4 regions of the Micromonospora zamorensis genome follow, and region 1 is predicted to be linked to each of the others. Evidence: riboswitches for the same ligand, from Rfam matches in the RefSeq annotation. Region 1 holds a riboswitch; each other region holds the start of a gene.
The links. A riboswitch is a leader RNA that binds a small molecule or an ion and turns the genes downstream of it on or off. The one in region 1 is predicted to bind cyclic di-AMP.

Region 1 (7,322 bases):
CTCCTCCAGCGACGTGCGGATGAAGCCGTGGCCGGATTCGGCCACCGTCATCTGCACCTGACCGAAGCTGGCCAGCGTGCCTCGCCGCACCCCGCGCAGGCGTCCGTGCGGCAGGTCCGGGGCGTTCACGTTGAGCACGCTCTCCATCGGTGCGGACGTCAACCGGGGGAGCAGGTCCAGGGCGACCCGCGCCGCGGTGCTCCAGTGCCGCTCGGCGTCGCGTACCCGGGCGGCCGCGTCCACTGCCGCACCGCCGCTCGCCGCCGTCGCCTCGCCCGCGGAGAGCACGTCCAGGGAGACCGCCATCGCCCGGCACCCGTTCGTGGCGGCGGTGAACGCGGCCCCCACCGTCCCGGAGTGCAACACGGCCCGGCCGGCGTTGGCACCACGGTTGATGCCGGAGAGCACCACCGATGGCGGTGGGCCGAACGCGCCGTGCAGGGCGATCAGCGTGATGAAGCCCGGTGAGCCGCCAACCCCGTACGCCGGCACGCCCTCCAGGTCGGGCAGCGGGTGGTCGTTCACGACCACCCGTCCGTCCCGTTCCACGGCGCTCATCGCGGCGCTGGTGCCGCTCGCCTCCTCCAGCGGGGCGGCGACCACCACGTCCAGGCCCCGCTGCCGGGCAGCCCAGGCCAGTGCCTGGATGCCCGGCGCGGCGATCCCGTCGTCGTTCGTGATCAGCACCCGCAGGGTCATCGGTCGACCGCCCGGTCGGCCAGCTCGTCCGGGGTGGTCCGCTCCTGCTGCCGGCTGTCCGCAGGCACCAGTCGGACCCGTTCCACCAGGCCGGTGATCGAGTCCAGTCGTCCGGTGCCCAGGCCATGCCGGGTGACGTTCAGCGCGCCGGCCGCGGCCCCGGTCCGGATGGCGGTCCGGATGTCCCCGCCGCCGGCCACGACGGCCGCCACCCCGGCGGTCATCGAGTCGCCCGCGCCGCGCGGGTCGGCGGCCTCCAACCGGGGCATCTCGACCTCGAACAGCTCCCCGTCGATGAGCGCGAGTGCCGGCTGGTCGGCCCGGCTCACCACCACCGTCTCGGCGCCGGCCGCGTGCAGCTCGTACATGACCCGGGTCAGTTCCACGATGTCGTCGCTGCGGGCGCGGCCGTCGCGGATCAGCTCCTCGTGGCTCACCTTGAGGAAGAAGACGCCGCCCTCCAGCGCCGAGCCGAGGTGATCGCCGGAGAGGTCGACCACCACCCGACCGCCGTTGGCGCTGAGGTCGGCGGCGAAGCGTCGGTACAGGTCGGCAGGCACGAGCCACGGCTCGTTCGGCCCGCTGAGGATGCTCACCGCGGCCGACAGGCCCTCGCCGAGGGCCAGGTTGTACAGCTCGTCGAGTTCGTGTCGGCTCAACGGCTGACCGGGCACGTCGGCGATCTCCTGCCGGGAGCCGTCCCGGCGGTCGTGCACGTACCCGCCGCTGCCGGAATCACGGGCCACCGCCTTGAGGTCCACGCCCTCACTGACCAGCAGCGGCTCCAGCACCTGGCCGATCTCGCCGCCGAGGGCAGCGCAGAGCACCACCTCGACACCGAGCGACATCACCATCCGGGCCTGCCAGACGCCCTGCCCGCCGGGGTGCAGGTGCAGCTCGGGGTGGTCGTTCGGCTGGTCGACGGTCACCGTCAGCTGTGGAGTGGGCGCGAAGACCATCACGTGCCCGCTCACCGGATCGTCGCCGTTCATGATGTCCGCCTCCAGCACGGCCGGGTGATTCCTCACTAAACGACCTTAATGCGCCAAACGGTGACTGGGCGTGTCATCGGGCCGGCCCTCGGACATTGCCAGCCAGACATCGGTACGGGACGATCGTGCGACCATCGACGGCGGGAGACGGTGTGCTCAGCAGCGATACCTTCAGCTACACCGTGCAGGCCCGGTGTTCGCCGGCCGAGGCGGCGGCGCTGCTCAGCGACCTGACCCGGCAGGGTGAGCTGCACCCGTTGATCGTCCGGGTCCGCCGACTGCCGCCCCGACCCGGTGCGCAGGCCAGCTACACGATCAACGACCGGCTGGCGGCCGGTCCGCTGCGCTTCCGGACCACCTACCACGCGGACGTCCTGATCAGCGAGGACGACGAGATCGTCATGGTGGCCCGACAGTGGCCCGCCACCACCGTGCGTAACCACACCCGGCTGCGCCCCGAGCCGGACGGCCTGACCCGGATCGACGTCGACATCACCCTGACCGCGCCGACCCCGCTGTTCCGGTACGCGTTCCGTCAGGCCCGAGCCGCCCACCTCGCCCTGGCCACCCGCCTCGGCGCTGCCCTCGACCGCACCGGCGACCCGCCGCCCCCAGCCTGACCCGAGCGCGGACGGCAGCGGGGTCACCGGTTGCGGGCGTGGCCCGCCAGCGCGGGCTGGGCGGCGGGACGCCGTCCCCACGGCTTGTACGTGGACAGCACCGTCGCGATGATCATCAGGCTGGTCGACACCGCGGGTGCGATCACCAGGTCGGCGCGGTCCCGTGCGGGCAGGGCGGCGCCCACCGCTCCGGCGTGCCGCAGATTCGGGGTGAGCAGGAACAGCACCAGCCCGACCATCACCGTGGTGAGCACCAGCTTGACCACCACCCACCGGTAGCGCAGCAGGCCCCACGGGGTGAGCAGCGCGCTGGCGACACCGATGAGCCAGACCAGGACGCTCAGCGGCGCGAACAGGACGGTGCCGACCAGCGCGCCGACCGGGTAGAGCACCGCCGGGTCGGCGCCACGCTGCACGGCGATGCCGAGGGTGAGCAGCACCAGGTCGGCGCCGAGCCAGCCCAGCGAGGTGACCAGGTGCAGGGTGAGCAGCCCCTTGCGGGCGGTGGGTGGGATCCGAGGCATACCGCGATGCTGCCCGCCGACCGCCGCCGGGTCGTCCGACGAGCGACGACATCAGGGGTACGCCCGGCGACGTAGCCCGGTCGGAAAGCGCTGCCCGGACGAACGTGATGCCTGTGAGTCATCTTGATGACTCACAGGCATCACACACTTTGGGGAACGGCCGGATCAGTAGACCGACAGGTGCACGTGGTTGGTGTGGTCGCTGGACGGGTCGCCACCCGCCCCGCTGTAGGACTTCCATCCGCTGCTGGGCAGCCAGATCTGCCTGTACCAGATCACGTACAGCACGGCGAGCCGGTCGGCGTTGCGGATGAAGTACGCGGCCAGGTTGTTGCCGTACGTCTTGTCGCCGCCGGTGGCGTCACCGCCGAAGCCGCCCGTCTGGGCCGCGAAGTCGCAGGCCCGGCCCTTCGGGTGTTCGCCGGAGCCGCTGGGGCGGTGGCAGGAGACGTACCGGGTGAAGCCGGCCGCCTTGGCCTGGTTGAGGGCGTGCAGGGTGCGCGGGGTGATGCAGCCGCTGGCCGGCGTGGGGTCGTTGACGCTGCACGTCTCCGACGGCCAGGAGCCGTCGGAGTTGCGCGGCGCGGCCTTCGCGTTGGCGGCGGAGGTGCCCCGGTTGGAGTCGGTGTCGGCGGCGGGCTGCGGCTTGGGGGTGGTGGCCACCGTCAGGGCCCGTTCGGCCTGCTCCTTGCGCTTGGCCATCACCGCGACCTGCTTGCGCTGCTCGTTGATCTCACCGTTCAGGGCGACCTGGGTGCGGTTGGCCTGGTCCTTGCTGCTGAGCAGGTCGCGCAGCACCCGGTCCTCGTTGGCGGCCACCGCGTCCAGTGCGGCTGCCCGGTCCATGAAGCCTTCCGGGCTGTCGCTGTTGAGCAGCGCCGACATCGCGCTGAGCCGGCCGGTGCGGTACGCGACGCCGGCGATCTCGCCGACCTTGCCGCTGCGTTGGTTGAGCTCGACCTCGATGGTCTTCAGTTGGGTGGTGAGCTGCTGCTGCCGCTGCACCGAGGCGTCCAGGGCGCGCTTCGCGTCCAGGTAGCCCTTGCTGGCCGCCTCGAGTTGGGCTCGCAGCGCGGGGGTGCCACCCTCCTCGTCGGAGTCGGGGGCGGCGGCCCGCAGGCCGGTCGGGGGAGCGGCCGAGGCGGTGCCGGCCGGGAGCGCGACGCCGAGGGCGAACATCGCGACGATCAGGGCCGCCAGTCGGGCGGCGGGTGGTCGTGCTGGTGCCACTGTGCATGTCCTTCCGTCAGCCGCCGACCGGGTTAGCTGACGGGTTCGGGACGGAAGATCCCTACCGCTGACGCGGATGCACCCCAGGTACGTGGTTCCCCGGTTCGCCCTCGCGGGCGATTAGGCGGCGACCACCACCGGCGCCGGGAGGGCGCCGCCTGGTGGAGGCCGGGACCGAGCCTACCGGTGCCGGTGGGGTGGTTGCAGCCAATGTGACGGACGGTGCGTGCGTCGTCACGAGAGCTGCTGTCACCACTCGATCGAGCCACACGCTCCGGAGGCGGCGCCCGGCTCGATCTGCAACGTCGCGTGCTCGATCCGGAAGTCGTCGTGCAGGGCCGTACGCGCGGCGGTGAGCACCGCGCCGACCTCCGCCCCGGGTGCCATGGTCAGGTGTGCGGAGGCCACGTCCATGCCGGAGGTGAGCGTCCAGACGTGCAGGTCGTGCACCTCGACCACACCGGGGACCGCGGCCAGTCGGTCGTGCACGGCGGTCACCTGGAGGTGCTCCGGGGCGGCCTGCACCAGGATGCGGACGGCGGCCCGTGCCAGCCGCCAGGTGCGCGGGAGGATGAACACGCCGATGGCGACGGCGACCAGCGGGTCGGCCCACCACCAGTCGGTGACGGTGATGAGCAGTGCGGCGCCGATCACGCCGACCGAGCCGAGCAGGTCGCCGAGCACCTCCAGGTAGGCACCCTGAAGGTTGATGCTCTCCCGGGCTCCGGTGCGGAGCAGGGCGAAGGCGGCGATGTTGGCGAGCAGGCCGAGCACGGCCACCGCGAGCATCGGGCCGGCGATGACCTCGTGCGGGTCGCCGAAGCGGCGGATCGCCTCGATCACCACGTAGATCGCGACGCCGGAGAGCAGGACGGCGTTGGCCAGCGCGGCGAGCACCTCGAGTCGGTAGAGCCCGAAGGTGCGCTGCGGGTCGCCGGTGGCCCGCCGGGTCGCGGTGATCGCGGCGAGCGCCATCCCGATGCCGAGCACGTCGGTGAACATGTGCCCGGCGTCGGAGAGCAGGGCGAGCGAGCCGGTGTGCAGGGCGGCCACCGCCTCGACCACCATCAGGGTGGCGAGCAGCCCGAATGCCGCCCAGAGGCGGCCCCGGTGCTGGTGTGCGGCATTGGCGACGGACCCGTGGTGGTGGTCATGACCTGCGCCCACGAGAACCACCCTCCGCCGCCAGTCGGGACCCGGTCAAATGTATGTTCACATCGCTATGTATGCAAGTGTAGGGGCGGCAACTCTCGCCGGCCGCTCGCCAGCACGGATCAGCCGGTCGGGTCGATGGTGGTGAGGCGCTGCGTGGCCCGGGAGAGCGCCACGTACAGGGTGCGCACCCCGGCACCCGGATCCGCCCGGATCTCGCTCGGCGCGACCAGCACGACCCCGTCGTACTCCATGCCCTTGGCCTCCAGGCTGGTGACCACCTGGAGCCTCGGCGCGCCGAGTGCGGCGACCCAGCCGGCGGCCTCGTCGCGGCGGGGGACCGGCGTGATCACGCCGACGGTGCCCTCCACCTCGGCCAGCAGGCCGGCGGCCGCCTCCACTGTCGCGGTCTCCAACCCGCTCGGGGGCACCACCAGCTCGACCGGGTCGACCCCGGTGGAGCGGACCGCGGTCGGCAGCGGCAGGTCAGGATAGAGCCGGCGGATCTCCGCCGCCGCCACCGCGAAGATCTCCGAGGAGTTGCGGTAGTTGGTGGTGAGCGTGAAATCGTGCCGCTTGCGCCGACCCAGCGCCTGGTCCCGGGCCCGGTCCAGCTCGTCGGGGTCCCCGGTCCACGCGGTCTGGGCGGGGTCGCCGACCACCGTCCAGGAGGCCAGACGGCCACGTCGACCGACCATCCGCCACTGCATCGGTGAGACGTCCTGCGCCTCGTCCACGACCACGTGCGCGTAGTCCCGGTAGTCCTCCGGGCGCTCGCGCGCCGCCGCACGGGCGGCCCGTTGCCGCTCGCCGAGGGTGCTCAACTCGCGTACGCCGCCAGCCAGCTGGAACGGGTCGCGCCGGGCCTTTGCCGACTGCGCCGGCTTGCCGAGCAGGGAGTCCAACTCGTCCAGCAGCGCGATGTCGGCGATGGTCAGCCCGGTCGTGTCCAGGTGCCGGTACGCGGCGCTGAGCAGCCGGATCTCCGCGGAGGAGAGGATCCCCCCGGCGTACCGGCGCAGGCGGTCCGGCTGCGCCAGCCAGCCCAGAACGTGTCGAGGGTGCAGCCGGGGCCACCACGCCTTGAGGAACTCCCGGAACTCCGACCGCTCGGCGATCTCCGCCTCGAAGGTCCGCTGGTCCGGCAGTCGAATGCCCACCTCACGGGCCTGCGCCCAGAGCGCGGCGAACACCCCGTCGAAGCCGGCCCGGCGCACCTCGTTGCGGCGGGCACCCCGTTGCAACGCGCGGTCCCGGATCCGGTCCAGTGCCGTCCGGTCCAGCCGCAGCAGCGTGCCCCGGTAGAGCAGCCGCAGCTCACCCGGGCCGCCCGGCACCGCGTCGCGGGCAGCCCGCTCCAGCACCCGACGCATCCGCAGCGAGCCCTTCACCGCCGCCACCTCGGGCGGGTCGGTGCGGGTGGCGCTCATGCCCGGGAACAGGGTGCCCAGCGAGTGCAGGGTCGCGGTGTCCTCGCCCAGCGACGGCAGCACCGAGCCGATGTACTCCACGAAGACCGACGACGGGCCGACCACCAGGATGCCGCCGCCCGCGTACCGGCTGCGGTCGGAGTAGAGCAGGAAGGCGGCCCGGTGCAGGGCGACAGCGGTCTTACCGGTGCCGGGGCCGCCCGCGACGATCGTGACCCCGGAGCCGGGGGAGCGGATCGCCTCGTCCTGTTCCCGCTGGATCGTCGCCACGATGTCCCGCATGCCCCGGCCGGTGGCCTTGGACAGGGTGGCCAGCAGCGCGCCGTCACCGACGACCGTCATGCCCTCCGGCGCGGCGTTCGGGTCGAGCAGGTCGTCCTCGATGCGGGTGACCCGCTCGGCGCGGGACTGGATCGTGCGGCGGCGCACCACGTCCAGCGGCTGCGCCGGGGTGGCCTGGTAGAAGGCGGCGGCGGCCGGCGCCCGCCAGTCGACGACCAGCGTGCGGGCGTCCTCGTCGCGGATGCCGAGGCGCCCGACGTGCAGCACCTGACTGTCGCGCAGGTCCAGCCGGCCGAAGACCAGCCCTTCGTGCTCGGCGTCCAGGGTGTGTCGCCGCTGCGCCGCGTGGAAGACCATCGCGTCGCGCTCGACCAGCGCCCCGTGCGTGCCCAC
Region 2 (7,322 bases), 3.3 Mb from region 1:
CGCTCGAGCTGGCCCGGTACTTCGACATCCCGCACCGGGTGATGGCGGACGTGCCGGCCGATGTCGACGCCGCCGACCTCTACGCGGAGGCCGACTACACGGCGCTGAACAACGGGCACAAGGCCCGCTTCGAGACCATGCTCGCCTTCCTCGCCAAGCACGACCTGGGGCACGCCTTCGCCGATGGCGACAGCGCCACCCGCTTCGACGAGCAGGTCCGCGCCACCACCTTCCCACCCGCCGTCCGCCCGGCCGGCGCCACCGGCTCCGATGTGCTGCTGGAACGGGTGCAGTGGCTGCGCGACCACAACCGAAGGCTGCTGACCGAGGTCGAGACCCTCAAGCAGCAAGAGCTGAGGACCCGGGTCAGGCAGGCGGTCGGCGGCCGGGTGCGACGCTTGTTGAATCGTTGACCCGCCGCGATCCTGCGGGCCGATCGCCGCGTGCGGCCGCCGGCCGGCCGGTGGCCTAGTATCGCGGGGCCTGGAGGTGACAGATGTGCCGCCTCCCGGGACACTGCCGGGCGATCTCCGGGGTTGGACGCCACCGCCGCCGGACGAGAGGTGGAGCCACCGATGCATAAGCGGATCCTGCTGCGCGCCCGCAAGGGCCCGTTCGACGTCCTCAGCGCCGAGGAGACGTACGAGCGGGACTGGATCGGTAAGAACACCGGCAATCTGGTCTTCAGCCACGCCGCGCACAAGCTGCTGGCGACCTCCACGGCCGAGATCACCCCGTCGCGCTTCCGGGCGGACCCACGCGACGCCGACGAGATCAACGAGAAGTACGACGTCTTCGTGATACCACTGGCCAACGCGTTCCGTCATGACTACGCGAAGCGGCTGACGTCGATGGCTCGGCTGATCGAACGGCTGAAGATCCCGGTGGTGGTGCTCGGAGTCGGGGCGCAGACCGACGTGGACGGCGACCTGGAGCAGCTCCGCCCGATCGACGAGCCGGTCAGCGCGTTCTGCCGGGCGGTGCTCGACCACTCGCACAGCATCGGCGTACGCGGCGAGATCACTGAGAACTACCTACGCAAGCTGGGTTTCTCGGCTGTCGAGCAGATCGGCTGCCCGTCGATGTTCCTGCACGGCGACAGCCTGCGCATCGAGAAGACGAAGGCGACCCTGGGCATCGACGACCGGCTCGCGTTCGTCATCTCGCCGTACGTCAAGGCGCTGGCCCCCCTCATCCTGCACCACCACCAGCGCTACCCGAACCTGCGCTACGTGGCACAGGACCTCTACACCCTCGGCACCCTGCTCTACGGCGACGCGCCGAAGCTGCGGGGCAAGACCGCCGACATGCCGATCCACACCTCGCACCCGCTCTTCGTCGAGGACAAGGTGCGGATGTTCATGGACCCGTGGCCCTGGATGGACTATCTCTCCGGGTTCGACTTCGCCTTCGGCACCCGGATCCACGGCACCATCACGGCGCTGATCTCGGGCATCCCCGGCTATCTGCTGGCGCACGACTCGCGCACCCTGGAGCTGGCCCGATACTTCGACATCCCGCACCGGTTGTTGCGCGATGCGCCGGCCGACGTCGACGCTGCCCAACTCTATGCGGAAGCCGACTACACGGCCCTGAACGAGGGCCACAAGGAGCGCTTCGCGCGGATCACCGCGTTCCTCGCCAAGCACGACCTCGGCCTCTCGTTCGCCGACGGAGACAGCGCCACCCGCTTCGACGAGCAGGTCCGCCAGACCGTTTACCCACCTGCGGTCCGGCCGGTCTCCGCCTACTCTCCCGAGGAGTTGCTGACGCGCATCCAGTGGCTGCGGGACGAAACCCGGACGCTCCAGACAGAGGTCAATACCCTCCACGCGCGGTCACTGCGCGGGCGGGTCAAGCAGGCCGTCGCCGGCCGGGTCCGCCGGATGCTCGGAGCCAGGTGACCAGCCACCGCGTCCGCTTCATCCAGCTCACCCGCGTCGGTACGGGTCGAGCAGCGCCAGCACGGCAGCCGGGTCCTCCACGTGTGCGTTGTGGCCGAGACCGGGCAGCGTGACGACCGGAACGCCGTACGCCTTGAGCTGCTCGTCGGTGACCAGCGGGTCGTGTTCCCCGCGGGCCAGCACCACCGGCACGTCGGTCGCCGCCAGCAACGGGGCCAGGTCTGGCTCGCCGACGCCGAAGGCTGTCGGGTCCATGGCGAGGCGCCACCGGCCGTCGACCTGACGCAACCCGGCGTCCACCACCGGATGATCCGGCGGGACCAGGCCGACCAACCCGGAGACGCGCAGGTAGCGGCGGGCCGCCTCGGTGCGGCTGGCGAACCAGCTCAGCGGGCGCGCGGCGAGCTCGGCCGCGCGGGTCAGCTCGTCGGGTGACCAGACCGCCTTGATGCCCAGCCCGACCACCGCGTCCACCGGCAGCCCGGCGGCGCGGGCGGCCAACGCCAGGCCGACCACCCCGCCCAGCGAGTGCCCGAGCACGACGATCCGGTCGTCGGCGACCAGGCCGTGGGCGATCCGCTCGGCGAACCCATCAAAGGAGTACGACGGCAGCGGGGCCGACCAGCCGTGACCGGCAAGGTCCGGTGCCAGCCACCGCCCGGGCCAGTGCTGCTTCAGCAGTGGGGCCGAGGGCAGCCAGACGTCCCCGGTCGCCCCCATCCCGTGCAGCAGCAACAGGATCGGCCCACGGCCTGCCCGGCCACCTGATTCATCCACCACGGCCGCAGTCTCCCACGGTTCGCGACCAGGTACGAGGGTGGTCGATGCGGCGCAGGCCTGACCGCTCGGTGAAGACGCCGCGGGCGCCGGCCCCTTGTGGGGGACGGCGCCCGAAGCGGTCAACGTGCCTGGGTCAGGCGGAGTAGCCCCGGCTGGCGATCCAGTTGGCCAGGTCGATCGTGGTGATCCAGTACGACGCGTCGGCCGCGTTGGCCGAGTCGGCGATTCGCACGGTCCGGCCGTTGTCCTTGTAACCCACCACGGCGATGTAGTGCCCGCCGCCGTAGGAGTGCCAGCCGCCGTTGGTGTCGGTGGCGTCGCCGACGACGTTGGCGACCACGCCACGGCCGTCGGTGATGGCCTTGACGACGTCGGCCTGGAGCTGGTCCATCTGGGCCGGGCTGGGCGTGCCGGCGAACATCCGGGTCCGGTACGGGGAGCCCTTCACCTCGGCGTTGAGCACCCGGGTGGTGTCCAGGGCCGAGTTGGTGCCCATCTCGGTGGTGCCCAGCTCGGCGCCGAGCTCGTTCTGGGTGCGGTCGATTCCGGCGGCGCTGAGAGCGTTGCGGGTGGCAGCCGGGCCGCAGTTGTAGTACGTGTTCTGCGCCTGGTAGTCGTAGTCGAGCACCTTGGTCGCCGGCGGCTTCGGCCGCTCCGGCTTACGGGTCAGATCCGGGTTGCTGCTGGCCTTGGCCGCGGGTGACGCGGCACTGGTGGCCGGCGCGGGGGCGGCGGTGGTCGGTGCGGTGCTGGCCGAGGGGGACGCGTCGCGCGCCTCGCTGCGGGAGGCAGCGGTGTCGCTGCGCATCTCGGCGACAGTGGTCACGGTGTGCTGGCTGGCCGGGGCGTCGTCGGCGCTGGTGACCAGGGCGCCGGTGGTGCTGGCGATCGCGAGGGCCGCAGCGGAGGCGACAACGATCTGGTAGGGGCGCTCGGTGGTGAGGCGACGGAGCTGACGCTTCAGGGTGTGCTTCACGGGGTCCTCCACGGATCGGGGGGAGAGCGGCACACCGGGGCCGGACCGGCATCCGGGCAGGCGCCAACGCGCGGACGATGGTCCGCGGATGGTGAACCGCTCAGGGGAACGCCCGGCGTGGCCGGGCGGTTAGGCGATGACCCGGGGGGGTCAGCTCACCGTCACTGGACGAATGAGCGGGGGCACCGCTACGCCGTGGAGGCGAAGGAACAACCGAGGGGTGGAAAGGTGCTGCACGAGGATGGAACTCCTTCCGACACCGCCTACCGGGTTAGCTGACGGATTCGGGCGGGAAGATCGCCCTACCGCGGGCCGTGGCTCGCGGATTCACCCCGGACTTACTGATGGGTCCCCGGTTCGTAGATCACGATTGAGCGGGTCGGCGCGGCGTCGCCTCTTGCGAACGGTTACCGCACCGGACAGGACGACAGTACTGGCCGGCTCTCACCCTGCCAAGCCGGGTTCACCTGCGTAAACCCCAATCGGCGCGACAATTTCTGCGCGTATTGCCGATGATGTGACTCGATGGGACAACCGGTTACGGCGACGCCTGCGGGCGACAACCGGACAGGCCGCCAATTATGCGGCCACAATCACGGGAAGAATCGAGCCAATCGTGCCCGACGCCCGATTCGCCATTGACATGACCGGGCTCACATAACGGATCGGGCTCAACCCGCGCGAGCCGGGCGCCAACGTGCCGCGAGGGCGGGACGGAACGCCCGGGTAGCCGCCCGGCGGGCGGGTACCGGGTTCGGCCGCAGCCGGGCCGCTGCCGCGTACGCCTCCTCGGCGAGAGTGCGGGCCGACTCGGCGGCCAGTTCCGCGTCCCGCCAGGCGGCCCGCTCCCGGGTGGCTGCGGCCTGGTAGTCGGCCAGCCTCGCGTCCCGGATCGCCCGGCTCAGCAGCACCTCCTGCTCGACCGGGTGCCGCCGGGGATCCCAACCGTGCCGGTGCCCGAACACGTCGCCGAACTGCGCCATGGTCAGGTCGCCCCGCCAGTGCGCCGCCGCCGCCGCGCGATGCAGGTAGCGCTCCCGGGAGGCGTACTCGGCGGGGGTGCGGGGGGTATGCGGGGTGGGCAGCGCCCCGGCCCCCGCGAAGCGACGCGCGGCCGCGTCCGCCTCGTCGTAACGGCCCCAGGCCCGCTCCATCTGCTCCTGAGCGGTCAGCCAGGAAGCCCGTCGCCGCCGGGCGTTCTGCCCCGCGCCGGCCGCGGCGACGGCCACTTCCTCGGCGTACCGGCGCAGGTCGACGGCCTCGGCCTCAGCCAACTCCCGGGCGGTGGGCGCCGCCGGGGCCGGGTCGTCCGTTGGCCGGTCCCGCTCGGGGCGGGCGGCCAGCACGATGAGTACGCCCAGTGCCAGCAGGAACAGGGCTGACCAGATGGCGGCGGCCTGCGGCACCTCGGTCACGAACTGGTAGAAGACGACGGTCTCCATGGTCGGCACCTCGGGGAGAGAACAATGCGGTGGGAGCCCCACCGGCCACCGGGCCACGGTGGGCCACGGATCGGCGAGGTGCGGGACGGGTGGATCGACAGGGCGCGGCGACGGGACGCTCGTCCCGGTGGATCAGCGCCCGGGTGGAGCCCGGGGCGCCCAGCTCCTCGGACCGTCCACGAGCGGCAGCCGTTCAGACCCGGCCGCGCACACCAGCGGCACTCCGGCCACCACGATGACGCCCCGGCCGCGCAGGGCCGGGTGCGAGTCGACTGAGCAGACCGGGAAGGCCTTCTCGGCGGCTCCCTCAGCGACCGCTGGGGCTGCGTGCACGGTCGGCGTTGGCGCGGCGGTCGGCGTTGGCGCGGCGGCCGAGGCCGGGCCTGCGCCAAGCGCCAGGGCCGCGACGACGGCGAGGCTGGTCAGCACCCGTGTCGCCCAGCGCGCCACCCACCACAGGGGACAGGTGAACGCGACCGGAAGCACGCCCCCACGCTACCGTCACGCCGGCCCGGGCGCATCGACCACGGGCGTGTCGGCGTACGCCGCGCCGACCGCGCTGACCAGTGCGGACGCCTCAGCGCGAGTCGACGTACGTCGATCGACCGCTGGCCTGCTCGACGTCGCCGACGGCGGCTTCGCCGGCCTGGGCCTGGGTCCCGACGCCATCGGCGGTGCGGTCTTCGCGGCCGTTGACTTCAATGCCGGCGGTGCGTTGCTGAGGGACGGCCACCTGGCGGGCCGGGCGGCGTGGAGCGAGCCGGCGCATCATCGGGGTCTCGACGAAGCGGTGCAGCAGCCCGGCGAGGACCAGGTTCACCAGTAGGAAGCCGAGCACCGCGACGGGGCCACGCCAGCCCTGGAAGCCGGTCCCCCAGTCACCGCTCCAGCGCAGCACGCTCGTCATCACCAGCACGTGCACCAGGTAGAAGGCGAAGGAGACCTCCCCGAGCCAGACCACCGGTCGGGACCGCCATGGGGAACGCTTACCTCGGACGTCCGCGTCCGCGGCGGCAGTGATCACCAGCAGATACGCCACCGCGAGCAGCGTGGTCCACAGCTCGGCGCGAATCCATTCTGCCGCTGCCACCCAGGTGGCCAGGAAGATCACGCTGGCTGCGGTCAGCCCCGGGCCCCGCCAGAGGCCACGGCGCATCAGCTCGGCCGCCACCGCGCCCATCCAGAACTCCAGCGACCGTACGGGCGGGAAGATCTGCGTGAACCACCAGCGGCTCGCCTCCGGCACCAGGTGCTGGGCCGGCCAGAGCGCGAGGATCAGCAGAGGTAGCGCGACGATCAGCACCCAGAGCAGCTTCGGCCGGGCCCGGCGCAGCAGCGGCAGCGCCAACGGCAGACAGAGGTAGAAGAAGAACTCGCAGGAGAGCGACCAGCTCACGGTGTTGATGCTGTAGAACCAGCCCGGTCGGGGATCCCAGGCCTGCAACAACAGCAGGTTCTCCAGCGCGACCGCCGGCAGGACCGGGTCGGCGAACCACCAGGCGACCAGCAGCGCCGCCCCCCACAGCACCAGGTGATTCGGATAGATCTTGGCGACCCGTCGCCGCCAGAAGGTGCGCCGGGAGTCGCCTACGCGGGCCGACCAGACCAGCACGAAACCGCTCAGGATGAAGAAGAACTGCACCCCGGACAGGCCGAGGGTGAACAGCGCGTCGACCACGGCCTTGTAGTCCGGCTCGGCGATGATCCGCATGGTGCCCGCGTGGAATCCGAAGACCAGCAACGCGGCGATCCAGCGCAGCCCGGTCAGCGAGGGCAGCCGGGCCGGCGCGGGGGTGGGCCGGGCAGCCGTCGCCGCGGGGGCGCTCGTCATGCTGGGATCCCGACGCTCGGCAAGGTCACCAGCACGTGCGTGTCCTCCTCGGTACGACGTCGGACGGCGCGACGGCGACGCCCGCGACGGCCCAGCAGGGGCCGTACCCGGGGCACCCTACCCGGGGCACTCCCGGGTGAACCGGACGCGTTCCACCCCGCCAACGCGGAATGGGTAGGCACAGGCTGCCCTGGCGCGGACCGGTGAGTCGCGCGCGACGGCGGCGCGCACCCTGCACGGGCTGCTCGGCTCGCCGCAGCGGCGCGCGCCGCGCCGCGCCGCGCCGCGCAAGCCTGGTCCACCGTCGACGGGCAGGGAAGGGCACGGGTCGTGGACGCGGTGTTCGACGCCGTACGCCCGCCGGCGTAGGCGACTGACGCTGTCGCACG
Region 3 (7,322 bases), 1.7 Mb from region 1:
GCCGTCCGGGGTGACGACCAGCTCGCGAAGGTTGGCCACGATGCTGTTCATGATCGTGCCGCGCCGCGTCGCCTGCGCGCCGTCCACGGAGTAGACCTCGACCATCGCGGGGCTGAGGCCGGGAGAGCCGGTGGCCAGCACGTTGCCGGCCACCGCGACCCGTGGCGCCTGGTACATGTTGTTGGTGATGCCGACGACCGTGGGATCGGCCGCCGCGACGTCGAGCGTCAGCACGCCGCCGGTCGACTCGAACCCGCAGCCGTAGCCGACCCAGACCCGGCTTCCGGACAGGGCGAGGTTCGTCGGGCAGCGGTACCCCTCCAAGGAAATCTTCCGGACGACCTGCAGGGTGGCGGTGTCGACCTCGGCCAGTTCACCGCTGTCGCTCAGCGCGACGTAGAGGCGGTCGCGATCGGTGTCGATGGCGAGGCCGACCGCGCCGGCCATCCCCTCCAGGGTGTCGGTCACCGCGCCGGTGGCGTCGGCGACGACGACCCGGTCGACCGCGGCGACGAAGACCCGGCCGTCGCCCGCGGCGACGTCGCGGGCGCTGGTGACGCCCTCCAGGAGGGTGCTGGTGTCCGCGGCGGCGGCCGGTGCCGCGACGCCGACCGCAGCGGCGGCGGCCAGGGCCGCCGTGGCGGTCGCGCCGGCGATCCGGCGCGGCAGTGCGGCTCGGGTACGGGCGGATGGTGAGCTGCGAAGCATGGGTACTCCCCGTCTGGCGCGACACCTCGCCGCGCCGGGAGGGAGCATGGCCGCCCCCTCCGACGGGATTCCACCCCGCTCCGCCGATCGACCGGGCATCCTCAGATGGCGACAAGGGCGACATGATCATGTGACCTTTTGGGACGGCGGGGCGCTGGTTTTGGTGGTGTAGCAGCGTTTTCGCCGAGGCGGCGCGGCGAACGCGGCGCCGGCGGGCGGTGGTGGGCATCCGGGCCGTTACTTCCACGACCTCCGGCACAGCGGGAACACCCTCGCCGCTCAGACCGGGGCGAGCACCCGTGACCTGATGGCCCGGATGGGGCATGACTCATCGCAGGCCGCGTTGATCTATCAGCACGCCACGGCCGAAGCGGACCGTGCCATTGCCCAGGCGCTGCACCAGGCGTTGCGGGTGGACCGGAATGGGCCCGGTAAGTCGGTAGGCAGCGCGAGCAAGACCAAAGGCGAGCCGGGCAAGAAGTCCGGCAGCAAGAAGGGTAAGAAGGGGTCAGCGGACCGGGACGGGGCCGGGGATGACCGTGGCTAATGGCACGCTAATGGCACACGGCATGACGGCTGACCCCGGAACATCGAAGACCCCGGCGGGGACTCACGTCCTGACCAGGGCCTTCGCAGTGGAGCGGGTGACGGGAATCGAACCCGCACTGTCAGCTTGGGAAGCTGATGTTCTGCCATTGAACTACACCCGCAGGCGGCACCACTGTACCCGAGTGGTCGATCCGGTGCACCCAGGCACCCCCGCGAGCCCGCCACCCCAGGCACCCAGGAAGAAGTTTCCGGACGGCAACATATCGCCGTTCTCAAATGCTTCGATGGGTTGTAACGTCTGCCACACGTTGCCAGCCACGGCGTGACACACCCCCTGCCGCGCCGCCAGAAAGAGGTGGGCCCATGGGACCCCGTCCCAACCTGCTGACCCGGCGTGCCGCCGGTGTCGCGTCGACGACCCTCGCGCTGCTGCTCAGCACCGCTGCGGTGGGCGTCGTTCCGGCCGCTTCGGCCTTCTCCGCGGCGCCCGGCGGCGCCTGCGTGGAGCCAGCCGACAGCCACTCCAACGCCCGACTCAAGCCCGGTGCAGCGGCCAAGCACGACCCGAACGAGTTGACCGCGCAGCAGGTCCGCGAGCGGGACGCGGACCTGGCCGCCGCGTTGCGCGAGCGCGCCAACTTCCGCACCGGCGCCGGCGCGACGGCACTGGCCACGGTCACCATCCCGGTGGTGGTGCACGTGATCCAGGAGAACAGCACCCGGGCCGGCGGCAACATCCCCGACTCGTTGATCACCTCGCAGATCACCGTGCTCAACCAGGCCTACGCCGGCGCGACCGGCGGAGCGGTCACCGCGTTCGCCTTCCGACTCGACAAGATCAACCGGGTGACGAACCCGTCGTGGTACCCGATCGTGCAGGGCTCGTCGGCGGAGCGGTCGATGAAGTCCTCGTTGCGGGTGGGCGGCAAGAACACCCTCAACATCTACCTCGGTGAGCTCAGCAACGACCTGCTGGGCTGGGCGACCTTCCCGCAGCGCAACCTGAGCAGCATGGACGGCGTGGTCGCGCTGAGCGAGTCGCTGCCGGGCGGCACCGCCACCAACTACAACCAGGGCGACACCGGCACCCACGAGGTGGGCCACTGGCTGAACCTCTACCACACCTTCCAGGGCGGGTGCGGCGGCTCGGGTGACAGCGTCAGCGACACCCCGGCCGAGGCGTCGCCGGCCTACCAGTGCCCGACCGGGCGCAACACCTGCTCGGCGACCGGGCTGGACCCGATCACCAACTTCATGGACTACACCTACGACTCGTGCATGTACCAGTTCACCCCCGGGCAGGCCAGCCGGATGCTGACCGCGTGGAACGCGTACCGGGCGGCATAACTTCCCCGCGTACGACCGGTGCCGGCCCCGTCACGACGGGGCCGGCACCGGTCGTCTTTCTCCCCAGGACCAGGTCAGGCGGCCGAACACTGGACGTTGCGGCTGCGGCGGGCCGGGCGAGCCTGCGGTACGGCTGAAGGTGCGGCCGGGGCCAGCGGGTCGAGCCACACCTGCACCTCCGGCCCGCCGACGGCGACACCGAGGCCGTGCTGCTCCCGGCGGGCCAACATCGCCACGTCGACGGTGAACTCGAACAACCGCCAGTCAACCTGCGGCTCCGCCCGGGCGCCCTGCGCCAACCGTGCGACCCGGAGCGGATCCGTCACCGGACGGGCGCGACCCGCCACGTACGCCTCGTCGTCGCTCTCCTCCGGCGGGAACGAGTGCAGCGCGTAACGGCCGTCGCGTTCGAGATCGCGGCGCTTCGGAGAGTCGACGATGAAGCAGAACAAGCCCTCGTCGGTGATGACCGGGGAGACCGGATGGACCCGGGGCCCGCCGTCGGCGCGGACCGTGGCCAGGTAGCCGAAGCCTGGCCCGTACTGCTGGAGGAGAACGCGGATCCCGTCGGCGAGTCGGGGCTCGTCGGCGGCGAATTCGGACCAGGAAGCCATGTGGGCATTCTATCGAACAAATGTACGAGCAGCGACCTCGACTCGCTGGTCATCGGCACCGAATCCTGGCACTTTCGGCAACGCGGCTATGGTGGTCCGATGCTGCTCTCCGACCGCGACCTGGTCTCCGAGATCAAGGCCGGCACGCTGGGCCTGGAGCCGTTCGAGCCCACCCTGGTCCAACCCTCCAGCATCGACGTCCGACTCGACCGGCTGTTCCGGGTCTTCAACAACCACCTCTACACGCACATCGATCCGGCGATGCAGCAGGACGACCTGACCTCGGCGGTCGAGGTGCCCGACGGTGAGCCGTTCGTGCTGCACCCGGGCGAGTTCGTGCTGGCCTCGACGCTGGAGGTCATCTCGCTCGGCGACCAGCTCGCCGGCCGGCTGGAGGGCAAGAGCTCCCTGGGCCGGCTCGGGCTGCTCACGCACTCCACCGCCGGCTTCATCGATCCGGGGTTCTCCGGTCACGTGACGCTGGAGCTCTCCAACGTGGCGAACCTGCCGATCACCCTCTGGCCGGGCATGAAGATCGGGCAGCTCTGCATCTTCCGGCTCTCCTCGCCGGCCGAGCACCCGTACGGCTCGACGGTCTACGGCTCGCGCTACCAGGGCCAGCGGGGTCCGACGCCCAGCCGCGCCTGGCAGCACTGGCGCACCTGGCCCACCCGCTGACGGGCTGAGGCACCACGGTCAGACGACGAGGGCCCGCCGCGACCGATCGCGACGGGCCCTCCTGGTCACCCAGGATCAGCCTGGGCGGCCGTAGCTGTGGATCGGGCCGTCGTCGACCTTCTTCATCTTGACCGGTTGGCCGGCCTGCGAGGCGTGCACGACCCAGCCGTTGCCGACGTACATGCCGACGTGGTGGATGTCGCTGTAGTAGAAGACCAGGTCGCCGGGGCGCAGGTCAGCCTTGCTGACGTTCTTGGTGACGCGGCTCTGCTGAGCGGCGTTGTGCGGCAACGACACCCCGGCCTTCGCCCATGCGGCCAGCATCAGCCCCGAGCAGTCGTACGAGTTCGGGCCCTCGGCACCCCAGACGTAGGGCTTGCCGATCTGCGCGCAGGCGAACTTGACCGCCGTGCCCGCAGCGCCTCCGGGATAGCTGCCGGGGCAGGGCGCCGGACGCAGCGGACCGCCGCCCCCGTTGCCGTACACCTTGAGGCGCAGCTTCTGCAGCCGGTCGATCTCCTCGTTGATCTGCTTCTTCTTGGCCGCCAACTGGGCCTCGGTGCGGGCCAGCTGGGCCACCATCTCGTCCAGCGGCGCCTTCTGCGCGGCCAGCTCGTCGCGCAGGTCGGCGACCTCGCGTACGTCCTGCTGCTGGTTGTGCGCGAACCGGTCGAGCATTTCGAGCTGGCTGACCACCTCGCTGGGTGACCGGCTGCCGAGCATCGCGTTGACGGTCGAGACGGTCTCGCCCTTGTACGCGCGCACGGCCAGCGCGCTGACCTTGTCCATCGCGGCGTCGACCTGCCGCTCGAGCGGGGCGATGCGGGCGGCCAGCGCGTCCGCCTGCTTGCGCTTGACGGCGAGGTCGGCTCGGGTGGCGTTGTGCCGTTCGATGATCGGTTCGAGTGTGTTCCAGTCGGCGTCGATCTGGCGCTCGATCTCGGCGACGGACGGGTCGGCGTGGGCGGCCGTGGCGCTGCCCGTCAGGACGACGGCGACGCCGACCAGTGCGGCGAGAGCGGTGGTGAAGCGGGACCAGCGTGGGCGCGGCACGATCGACGTCGGGACGGCGAATGCCGACCGCTCGGACGACGGCCGCGGGGCATGGAGTGCCACCGGGGTTCCGTACTCCTTCTTCCTGACCGCCTACCGGGTTAGCTGACGGGTTCGGGCGGGAAGTCGGCGCCCTACCGCAGTGGCTGCGGATTCACCCCGAGGGACATGGGTCCCCGGTTCGCTCGGAAACGACTCGGCGGTGTCGGTCCGTTACCGCCCGGGATGGGCGGAGCTGCTGTCGGGCCGACAAATGACCAGAGTAGAGACGCCCGTTACCGATCCGCAACCCGTACGGCCGTGACACTCCGTACCGATCGGGTGGGGGTCACCGACCGTGTGTGAAGAATTCTTTCTCAACATGTCGATAGATGGAAAGGTATTGACGCGGACTCTCCAGCGGCGCGATGGTGACCTGACCTCTACCCGCGAGAATCTAGGGGGTTCGATGCACCATCCAACAGTGTCGGCCGGCTGGCGCGCGCTGCTCGCCACGACCGTCGTTGCCGCCGCGAGCGCGGTGCCACTCTCCACGGCCGCCACCGCCGCACCCACCGCCGATCGCCAGCAGCAGTACGCCGCCGCAGCGACCGAGTACGGCGTGCCGACGGGCGTGCTGCTCGGCGTCTCCTATCTGGAGTCCCGCTGGGACAGCAACGCCGGCACACCGAGCACGAGCGGCGGCTACGGCCCGATGCACCTGACCGACGCCCGCCACGTTGCCGCTCTACCCGGGCGCGGCCACCACGACGCCGGCGCCGAGGACCCACGCGGTGACGACTCCCGGCCCTCCCGGGTGCCCGCACCCCGACCCGTCGAGGCCCCCGCACCGACCGCCGCCGCGTTGCAGACCGTGGACGCGGCGGCCGCACTGACCGGTGCCACCCCCGAGGCGCTGCGCACCGACGCGGCGGTCAACATCCGGGGTGGGGCCGCGTTGCTCAGTGCGTACCAGCGAGAGTTGGGTGCGCCGGTCGGAGCGGACACCGACCCGGCGGCCTGGTACGGCGCGGTGGCCCGCTACGCCGGTGCGGACAGCGCCGACGCCGCCGCGGCCTTCGCCGACGAGGTCTTCACCACCATCGCCGCGGGCGAGTCCCGGATGACCGACGACGGCCAGCGGATCACCCTGCCGGCGCGCGCGGTACAGCCCGAGCGCTCCTGGTTGGACCGGCTGGGCCTGCGCCGGTTGGCCCGCCCGGACGGGCTGGAGTGCCCGCGCACCATCTCCTGCGAGTGGATCCCGGCACCCTACGAGGCGTTCGGCGACGGGGACTACGGCAACCACGACCTCTCCGACCGGCCCGCCCGGCAGAAGATCGAGTACATCGTCATCCACGACACCGAGGCGAGCTGGGCGACGACTCTGAAACTCGTCCAGGACCCGACGTACGTGAGCTGGCACTACTCGCTGCGCTCGGTCGACGGGCACATCGCCCAGCACGTCAAGACCAAGGACGTCGGCTGGCACGCGGGCAACTGGTACGTCAACGCCAAGTCGATCGGTCTCGAACACGAGGGCTTCGCCGCGCAGGGCACCTGGTACACGGAGGCGATGTACCGGACCTCGGCGAAACTGGTGCGGCACCTGGCGCTGCGGTTGGGCATCCCGCTGGACCGCCAGCACATCATCGGCCACGACAACGTGCCCGGCACCGTCGCCTCGACCGTGCGGGGGATGCACTGGGATCCGGGCCCGTACTGGGACTGGACGCACTACTTCGACCTGCTGCACGCACCTCGGCTGGACACCGGCACCCCGGCCACCGGGCTGGTCCGGATCGACCCGGACTACGCCACCAACCAGCCGGCGTTCACCGGTTGCGTCACTGCGGGCGTCCCGTGCGCGCCGCGCGGCTCCTCGTCGGTCGTGCTGCGGAGCGCACCGTCCGCGGACGCGCCGCTGGTCAACGACATCGCGCTCCGACCGGACGGCACCCCGAACACGATGGCCGTTTCGGACCACGGGGCCCGGGCGTCAGCCGGGCAGACGTACGCGCTCGCCGGACGGCAGGGCGACTGGACCGCCATCTGGTACCTCGGGCAGCGGGCCTGGTTCCACAACCCGGCGACCGCGCCGACCGCCAGTTGGACCGTCGGCGTCGTGGCCACGCCGAAGCCCGGTCGGACGACCATCCCCGTGTACGGACGGGCGTACCCGGAGGAGGCGGCGTACCCGGACGGGGTGCCCTACCAGACGATCTCGCCGTTGCAGTACACCCTGGCCGCCGGACAGCGGTACGCAGTCGGCGCGGTGCTGGCCGGCGAGTACTACCGGGCCAGCACGTTCGACGGCTCGTCGCCGGGCGACTGGACGGTGATCCGCGGCAAGAACCGCTACGCGCAGATCCAGTTCGGCCACCGCATCATGTA
Region 4 (7,322 bases), 2.2 Mb from region 1:
CGTATCCTTTCCGCGAACCTCCGCACGAGCCGAGATGGGAGACGGTGTGAGCAACCAGGCCGAAACGTTGGAATTCCAGGCCGAGGCGCGTCAGCTCCTCCAGTTGGTGGTCCACTCGATCTATTCGAACAAGGACGTCTTCCTGCGGGAACTCATCTCGAACGCGTCCGACGCCCTGGACAAGCTGCGACTGGCCACGCTTGTCGACAAGGACCTCGTCGCCGACACCGACGACCTGCACGTCGCCCTCGAGATCGACCGGGACGCCCGCACCCTCGCCGTGCGGGACAACGGCATCGGGATGACCCGCGACGAGGTCGTCCAGCTGATCGGCACCATCGCCAAGTCGGGCACCGCCGAGCTGCTGCGCAAGCTGCGCGAATCCGCCGACGCCCACGCCTCGCAGGACCTGATCGGCCAGTTCGGCGTCGGCTTCTACGCCGCGTTCATGGTCGCCGACCGGGTCACCCTGCTGACCCGCAAGGCCGGCGAGACCGGCGGCACCCGCTGGGAGTCCACCGGCGAGGGCACCTACTCGATCGAGTCGGTCGACGAGGCGCCACAGGGCACCACGGTGACCCTGCACCTCAAGCCGGTCGACACCGAGGACAATCTGCACGACTACACCGCCGAGTGGACCGTCCGGGAGATCGTCAAGCGATACTCCGACTTCATCGCCTGGCCGATCCGGATGAGCGTCGAGCGCCCCGGCGCCGACGGCGAGGCCGCCACCAGCGAGGTGCAGACCCTCAACTCGATGAAGGCACTCTGGGCTCGACCCCGCGACGAGGTCGACGCCGCGGAGTACAACGAGTTCTACAAGCACGTCAGCCACGACTGGGCCGACCCGCTCGAGGTCGTGCACATGAAGGGCGAGGGCACCTTCGAGTACGAGGCGCTGCTGTTCCTGCCCAGCCACGCCCCGCTCGACCTGTTCTCCCCGCAGGGCCGCCGCGGTGTCCAGCTCTACGTCAAGCGCGTCTTCATCATGGACGACTGCGAGGCGCTGGTCCCGACCTACCTGCGCTTCGTCAAGGGCGTGGTCGACGCGCACGACCTGTCGCTGAACATCTCCCGCGAGATCCTCCAGCAGGACCGGCAGATCCAGATCGTCCGCCGTCGCCTGGTGAAGAAGATCCTCTCCACGGTCAAGGACCTCAAGGCCAACCACGCCGAGAGGTACCGCACCTTCTGGACCGAGTTCGGCGCGGTGGTCAAGGAAGGGCTGATCGACGACACCGACAACCGCGACACCCTGCTGGACCTCCTGTCGGTCGCCTCCACCCACGACCCCGCCGAGCCCACCGACCTGGCCGGCTACGTCTCACGGATGAAGGACGGCCAGAGCGACATCTGGTACGCCACCGGCGAGTCCCGGGCCGCCATCGAGAACTCGCCGCACCTGGAGGCGTTCCGGGCCAAGGGCCACGAGGTGCTGCTGCTCACCGACCAGGTCGACGAGGTGTGGGTCGAGCGGGTCGGCGCGTACGACGGTCGGCCGCTGCGGTCCATCGCCAAGGGCGAGATCGACCTGGACACCGACGAGGAGAAGCAGCAGGCCGAGGCCGAGCGCGAGCAGCAGCGGCAGGAGTTCGCCGCCCTGCTCGACTGGCTGGGCACCACCCTGACCGACAGCGTCCGGGAGGTGCGTCTGTCGTCGCGACTGACCACCTCGCCGGCCTGCGTCGTCGGCGACGCCCACGACCTCACGCCGACCCTCGAGAAGATGTACCGGGCGATGGGGCACGAGGTTCCCCCGACCAAGCGGATCCTGGAGATCAACCCCGGTCACCCGCTGGTGTCCGGGCTGCGCAAGGCCCACGAGCAGGGCAGCGACCCCTCGGCCCTGACCGAGACCGCCGAGCTGCTCTACGGCCTGGCGGTGCTCGCCGAGGGCGGTGAGCTGACCGACCCGGCCCGCTTCACCCGGACGCTCGCCGACCGGCTGGCGCGCACCCTGTAGCTGGCGTACCCCCTCAAGCGGCGGGCTTCCCGGGTCACCGGGTGGCCCGCCGCCGGCGGTGGCCGGCTACCAACGGTTCCAGTGGGCGAACCCGTCCGCGTCGGCCCGCGGACCGGGCTTGAAGTCGGTGCCCAGGGTGTACGCCACCGGCGTGAGCGCCACCTGCACGACGGTGTCGTAGGGGATGCCGAGCAGGTCTGCCATCTCCCTTTCGTAGCTGAGATGGCTCGTGGTCCACGCGGTGCCGAGCCCGCGTTCCCGGGCGGCCAGCATGAAGCTCCAGAACGCCGGGATGACCGAACCCCAGGCCCCGGCCTGCCCGCGCACGCTGGCCAGCTCGGCGCGGGACTCGACCCGCAGGCAGGGGATGAGCAGCAGCGGCACCTCGTGCAGGTGGTCCGCCAGGTGTTGCAGGCTGCCGGCGATCCGGCCCCACTGCTCGGAGGCGAAGTCCATCCGGCTGAAGGCCGGCCCGGTGCCGCCCGACGCGGGTGGCGGTGCCATCAGCCCGAGTCGCCACAGTCGGGCGACGGCGGCCCGGGTCTGCGGATCCTCGACGAAGATGAAGTCCCAGCGTTGCCTGTTGCGGCCGCTGGGGGCCTGAAGTGCGATGCGCAGGCAGTCCTCGATCACGTCACGGGGGACCGGGCGTCCCAGGTCGAGGCGCTTGCGGACGGCGCGGGTCGTGCTCAGGACCTCGTCGGCGGACAGGCCCAGTGTGCGCGGCCCGCTCTGCCCGGCCGGTCTGGTGTCGCTCATGCGGGAACTCCCACTCGTTCGGTCAGGTCGAGGTTGGCGATGACCGCGGGAAGGAGCCCGGGAAACCGGTCATTGATGTCGTCCGCACGCAGCTCGTGTCTGCGGAAGCTGCCGTTGGGCGTGACGCGGAGGACGCCGGCTGCCCGCAGCACCTTCAGGTGATGCGACAGCGTGGACATGCTCACCTCGGACAACGCGTCGAACTTCCCGCAGACGACCCCACCGGCCTGCGCCAACTGTCGTACGACACTCAGGCGCACCGGGTCGGCGAGGGCGCCGAGCACGGTGGCGAGGTCGACCGAGGCGAGATCGGGATGATGCAGGGCTCTCATGGACGCCATGCTAGCTTTGATTTCGTGATTTCGAAAATCGTCCAAGTGAAGAGCGGAGCACGGTCATGCCGGTCGACACAGTGATCTTCAGCGGGGAGGGCCCGCACGCCGATCCCTGGCACCCGTTGTCCGAGACCAGCGCGGCGATCGCCAAGCTCGTCGGCGACGCGGGCCCGGTGGCGATCGTGACCACCGTCGACCAACTCGAGGCCGCACTCGACGGCGCCCGCCTCCTGGTGGTGAACGCCAGCGCCGACCGCACGGCTCCGATCCCGCAGGACGAGGAGTTCGGCCGCGTCCTCGACGCCTTCCTGGCCCGTAGCGGCAGCCTGCTCGCCACGCACAGCGCGACGATCGCGTTTCCCCAGCTCGCGACCTGGCGATCCACGGTTGGCGCCGCCTGGGACCACGGTCGGACCTTCCACCCGCCGATCGGAACGAGCCTCATCCGACGCACCGACATCGAGCACCCGATCACTACCGGTCTCGTGGACTTCGAGGTGCACGACGAGCGCTACACCGACCTGGAGTTGCTCGACGGCGTCGACGTCGAGACTCTCTACGTCCACGACGAGGGTGGCGACACCCACCCGCTCGTCTGGGCGCGCACGGCCGGGAGCAGCCGGATCGTCTACAACGTACTCGGTCACGACGCCCGGTCGTACGAGTCGCCGGGACACGTCGAGCTGCTGCGGCGCATCGTGCTCTGGCTCCGTCACCGCATCTGATCCGCAACGGTCCACGGTGGTCACTGCACATTGACCACCCACCCGCAACCGCTGCGGGTGACGCCCCGCGTACCCCGGTGAAGAACTTCACAGGGGTTGGGCGATCGTCACCGACCGTGCCTAACGTCGGTCGGGTTCGCCACTGCGGACACCACGGCCGGCAACGCCAAATCCTGCCCCCGGTCGGTGGAACCCAGTCACCCGGGCAGGAGCGGGGGACCCAAACGTTCCTCGGTGCACGTCACCTCGGGGTGAAGCCGCCATCGTGCGGCCGGGCTCCTCGGCCCGAACCCGACAGCTCACCTCGCCGGCGTGGAGGAAGTTCACATGACGTCTGTCTACACGCCCCGTCACCGACGGGTCACCACCCGCCGTCTCGCCGTCGGCACCCTGGCCGTCGGTGCGGTCACCGGTGCTGTCGCCCTCTTCGGCCCGGCCGCCCCCGCGCAGGCCGCAGTCAACTGGGACGCGATCGCCAAGTGCGAGTCCGGCGGTAACTGGAAGATCAACACCGGCAACGGCTACTACGGTGGCCTGCAGTTCTCCCAGAGCACCTGGGCCGGCTACGGCGGCAAGAAGTACGCCGCCCGCGCCGACCTGGCCAGCCGCGGCGAGCAGATCGCCATCGCCGAGAAGGTGCTCGACGGGCAGGGCATCGGCGCGTGGCCGACCTGCGGCAAGAAGGGCGGTTCGTCGGGCGGCTCCGCCACGAAGCCGTCGACGAAGTCCACCGCGAAGCCGTCGACGAAGTCCACGCAGAAGCCCACCGCGAAGTCCACGGCGAAGCCCACCGAGCAGCAGGAGCGGCCCTCGCGGCGGGAGCAGCCGGCGACCCGCAACCACGAGCGCACCGCGCCGACCACGGGCGGCCAGACGTACCTGGTCAAGCCGGGCGACACCCTGTCGGAGATCGCCGACAGCCACCGGGTGACCGGCGGTTGGCAGGCGCTCTACGAGCACAACCGGCAGCTGATCGGGGCCGACCCGGGCCTGATCTTCCCGGGTCAGCGGCTCAGCCTCTGACGGTCTTCCCGCGTCAGCGGCTCAGCCTCTGACGGATGACACACGAACGCTCGGCCGGGTCACCGGCCGAGCGTTCGTACGTGTGGTGCGGATCAGCCCGAGCGCCCGTACCCCGGGGGGAAGCCGTCACGCCGCGGAGGCGGATGCCTTCGACCCTCGGTGCGACGCGACCGGGCCGGCGTTCCAGCCCCAGCGGGGCGCCGGTGCGCTGCCCTCCCCGGACCAGCCCGTGCCGCCCTCCTCGTTGTCGTCGCCGTCGACGGTCATCTCGACCGGGGCGGGTGTGCTGCGGGCCAGTCGCATCGACTGCTCCGCGCCGGCGCGGGCCGCGCACGGCCAGGACTGCCCGGCGCACTGAAGGTTGCGGCACTGACCCTCGTCGTCCGGCTCGTGGGCGCTCAGCACGTCGATCGCCAGTTGCCAGAGCAGCGGGTCGGTTACGTCGTGCGGCCGCTCGGCAGTGCGACTCGGCCGGTTGCTGGTGTCGTCGTCGGACATTGTGGGTCCCCCCTTGTCAGGCTGTACCCCACAAGGGTCACCCGTGAGCCGCTGGTTAAACCGCCGACCTGCTGTGATGTGTCTCCGGTCGCAGCGGTCGCCGGGACGCCGCACGCAGATCGGTCAATCCGGCAGCAGCGGCATCTCGACGCCCGGCTCCCGGCCGAGCAGGACCGCTCGGGTCAGCGCCGCTGAGCCGAACCGGTCGCGGACCGCGTCCACCGCAGCGTCCAACTCAGCGCCAGGATCGCGGTGAAATGGCAGCTCCGGTTGCACGGGGTTGTCGTCCAGGTTGCCCACTGAGACACCGATCAGGGTGACACCACGACGATCGATCTCGGTCAGCGCGGCTCGCAGCAACGCGCGCGCGGCGGCGAGCAGCGGCGTCGTGTCGGCGGTCGCCTTGCCGATGGTGTGCGAGCGAGTGGCCCGGGTGTAGTCGCCGAAGCGCAGCCGCAACACCACGGTGCGACCGGACCGCCCCGCCGCCCGCATGCGGCGGCTGACCCGGTCGACCAGGCCGGCGAGGATGGCATCCAGCTCCGCCGGGGCATGCGGGGTGCGGCTCAGCGCATGCTGCGCGCCCATCGAGCCGCGTCGCCGGCCAACCTGCACCGAGCGGGGATCGCGGTTGTGCGCCAGGGCGTGCAGGTGCCTGCCGGCGCCCGACCCGAGCAGCGACACCAGGGCGGCCTCACCGAGGCGGGCCACCTCACCGACCGTACGGATCCGGCGTTCCCGCAGCTTCGCTGAGGTGACCGGCCCGACGCCCCACAACCGCTCGACCGGCAGCGGGTGCAGGAACGCCAACTCGGCGTCCGGTGCGACCACCAGCAGACCGTCCGGCTTCGCCACCCCGCTGGCCACCTTCGCCAGGAACTTCGTGCGGGCCACACCCACCGTGATCGGCAGGTGGACCCGTTCACGAACCTCCCGGCGCAGCCGCTCGGCGATCTCGGCCGGCGACCCGACCAGCCGCCACAGGCCACCGACGTCCAGGAACGCCTCGTCGATGGAGAGCCCCTCGACCAGTGGCGTGGTCTGCCGGAAGATCTCGAAGACCGCCCGGCTCGCCGCCGTGTACGCCGACATCCGGGGCGGCACCACGATCGCGTCCGGACAGAGGCGGCGCGCCTGCTGACCACCCATCGCGCTGCGTACGCCTCGCGCCTTCGCCTCGTAACTGGCCGCGAGGACCACGCCGGCGCCGACGATCACCGGCCGCCCCCGCAGGCGCGGGTCGTCACGCTGCTCGACCGACGCGTAGAAGGCGTCCAGGTCGGCGTGCAGGATGCTGGCGCCGGGCGACACGTACACATGTTCGCATGGCGGGTGGCCATCTCTGCAATGAGCTGGGCGAACGTCCGATCAGTCGAGGCAGAACTCGTTGCCCTCCGGGTCGGCCATGACGAGGTGACCGGCACCCAGTGGGGGAGCGGGCTCGTGGCGACTGAGTCGGGTGGCGCCGTATCCGGCGAGTCGTTCCGCCTCCGCCTCCAGCGCCGCCATCCGCTCGTCACCCGTGAGCCCGGGAGCGGCCCGCACATCGAGGTGTACGCGATTCTTCACCCGCTTGGGCTCGGGCACCCGCTGGAAGAACAGGCGCGGTCGTACACCCTCGGGGTCGACCACCGCTGAGGCGTCGTTGCGGTTCTCCGGCGGGACCCCCATCGCGTCCAGCGCCTGCTCCCACGACTCGAAGTCTCCGGGCGGTCCCTGCAACTGGTAGCCGAGGGCCTCGGCCCAGAACTCGGCCAACCCGGCGGGGTCGGCGCAGTCGAACGTGATCTGGACGTCGCGGGCCATGTCAGCTCCCTGTCTCGTGATCTGGTCGGTCATGATCCCAGCCTCTCGTGAATAGCGGACAGGGTCGTTCCGCGATCCGTGCGACGATCGGCGTGTGACCGTCGAGGCAACGACCGAGCGGGTGCTGCGGTTGCTGGCGTTGCTCCAGCGGCGACCATCCTGGACCGCCGCCGACCTCGCCGCCGAGCTGGGCGTCACCGACCGCTGCGTCCG

Region 2: linked by a shared signal. The riboswitch ahead of GA0070619_RS06360 (C39 family peptidase) and the one ahead of GA0070619_RS20575 (coiled-coil domain-containing protein) in region 1 are both predicted to bind cyclic di-AMP.
Region 3: linked by a shared signal. The riboswitch ahead of GA0070619_RS28480 (C40 family peptidase) and the one ahead of GA0070619_RS20575 (coiled-coil domain-containing protein) in region 1 are both predicted to bind cyclic di-AMP.
Region 4: linked by a shared signal. The riboswitch ahead of GA0070619_RS10580 (LysM peptidoglycan-binding domain-containing protein) and the one ahead of GA0070619_RS20575 (coiled-coil domain-containing protein) in region 1 are both predicted to bind cyclic di-AMP.

Annotation. Positions count from the first base shown of each region.
Region 1 covers NZ_LT607755.1:4,688,278-4,695,599, reverse strand. The annotation lists gene surE (5'/3'-nucleotidase SurE) at 1-699, opposite strand, end outside; gene GA0070619_RS20590 (PfkB family carbohydrate kinase) at 696-1,658, opposite strand; gene GA0070619_RS20585 (SRPBCC family protein) at 1,844-2,311, shown strand; gene GA0070619_RS20580 (hypothetical protein) at 2,335-2,835, opposite strand; gene GA0070619_RS20575 (coiled-coil domain-containing protein) at 3,001-4,065, opposite strand; cyclic di-AMP (ydaO/yuaA leader) riboswitch at 4,071-4,202, opposite strand; gene GA0070619_RS20570 (cation diffusion facilitator family transporter) at 4,315-5,232, opposite strand; gene GA0070619_RS20565 (HelD family protein) at 5,340-7,322, opposite strand, start outside.
Region 2 covers NZ_LT607755.1:1,406,975-1,414,296, reverse strand. The annotation lists gene GA0070619_RS06375 (polysaccharide pyruvyl transferase family protein) at 1-413, shown strand, start outside; gene GA0070619_RS06370 (polysaccharide pyruvyl transferase family protein) at 576-1,904, shown strand; gene GA0070619_RS06365 (alpha/beta fold hydrolase) at 1,932-2,684, opposite strand; gene GA0070619_RS06360 (C39 family peptidase) at 2,818-3,672, opposite strand; cyclic di-AMP (ydaO/yuaA leader) riboswitch at 3,906-4,047, opposite strand; gene GA0070619_RS06355 (hypothetical protein) at 4,332-5,102, opposite strand; gene GA0070619_RS06350 (hypothetical protein) at 5,235-5,588, opposite strand; gene GA0070619_RS06345 (acyltransferase family protein) at 5,680-6,933, opposite strand.
Region 3 covers NZ_LT607755.1:6,361,065-6,368,386, reverse strand. The annotation lists gene GA0070619_RS28510 (hypothetical protein) at 1-708, opposite strand, end outside; partial or broken gene GA0070619_RS28505 (hypothetical protein) at 932-1,255, shown strand; tRNA gene GA0070619_RS28500 (tRNA-Gly) at 1,345-1,418, opposite strand; gene GA0070619_RS28495 (zinc metalloprotease) at 1,621-2,604, shown strand; gene GA0070619_RS28490 (pyridoxamine 5'-phosphate oxidase family protein) at 2,679-3,218, opposite strand; gene dcd (dCTP deaminase) at 3,318-3,896, shown strand; gene GA0070619_RS28480 (C40 family peptidase) at 3,972-5,012, opposite strand; cyclic di-AMP (ydaO/yuaA leader) riboswitch at 5,026-5,161, opposite strand; gene GA0070619_RS28475 (N-acetylmuramoyl-L-alanine amidase) at 5,413-7,322, shown strand, end outside.
Region 4 covers NZ_LT607755.1:2,489,209-2,496,530, forward strand. The annotation lists gene htpG (molecular chaperone HtpG) at 35-1,963, shown strand; gene GA0070619_RS10565 (nitroreductase family protein) at 2,030-2,722, opposite strand; gene GA0070619_RS10570 (ArsR/SmtB family transcription factor) at 2,719-3,054, opposite strand; gene GA0070619_RS10575 (ThuA domain-containing protein) at 3,120-3,782, shown strand; cyclic di-AMP (ydaO/yuaA leader) riboswitch at 3,937-4,109, shown strand; gene GA0070619_RS10580 (LysM peptidoglycan-binding domain-containing protein) at 4,110-4,805, shown strand; gene GA0070619_RS10585 (hypothetical protein) at 4,932-5,303, opposite strand; gene dinB (DNA polymerase IV) at 5,427-6,614, opposite strand; gene GA0070619_RS10595 (VOC family protein) at 6,672-7,109, opposite strand; gene GA0070619_RS10600 (helix-turn-helix transcriptional regulator) at 7,204-7,322, shown strand, end outside.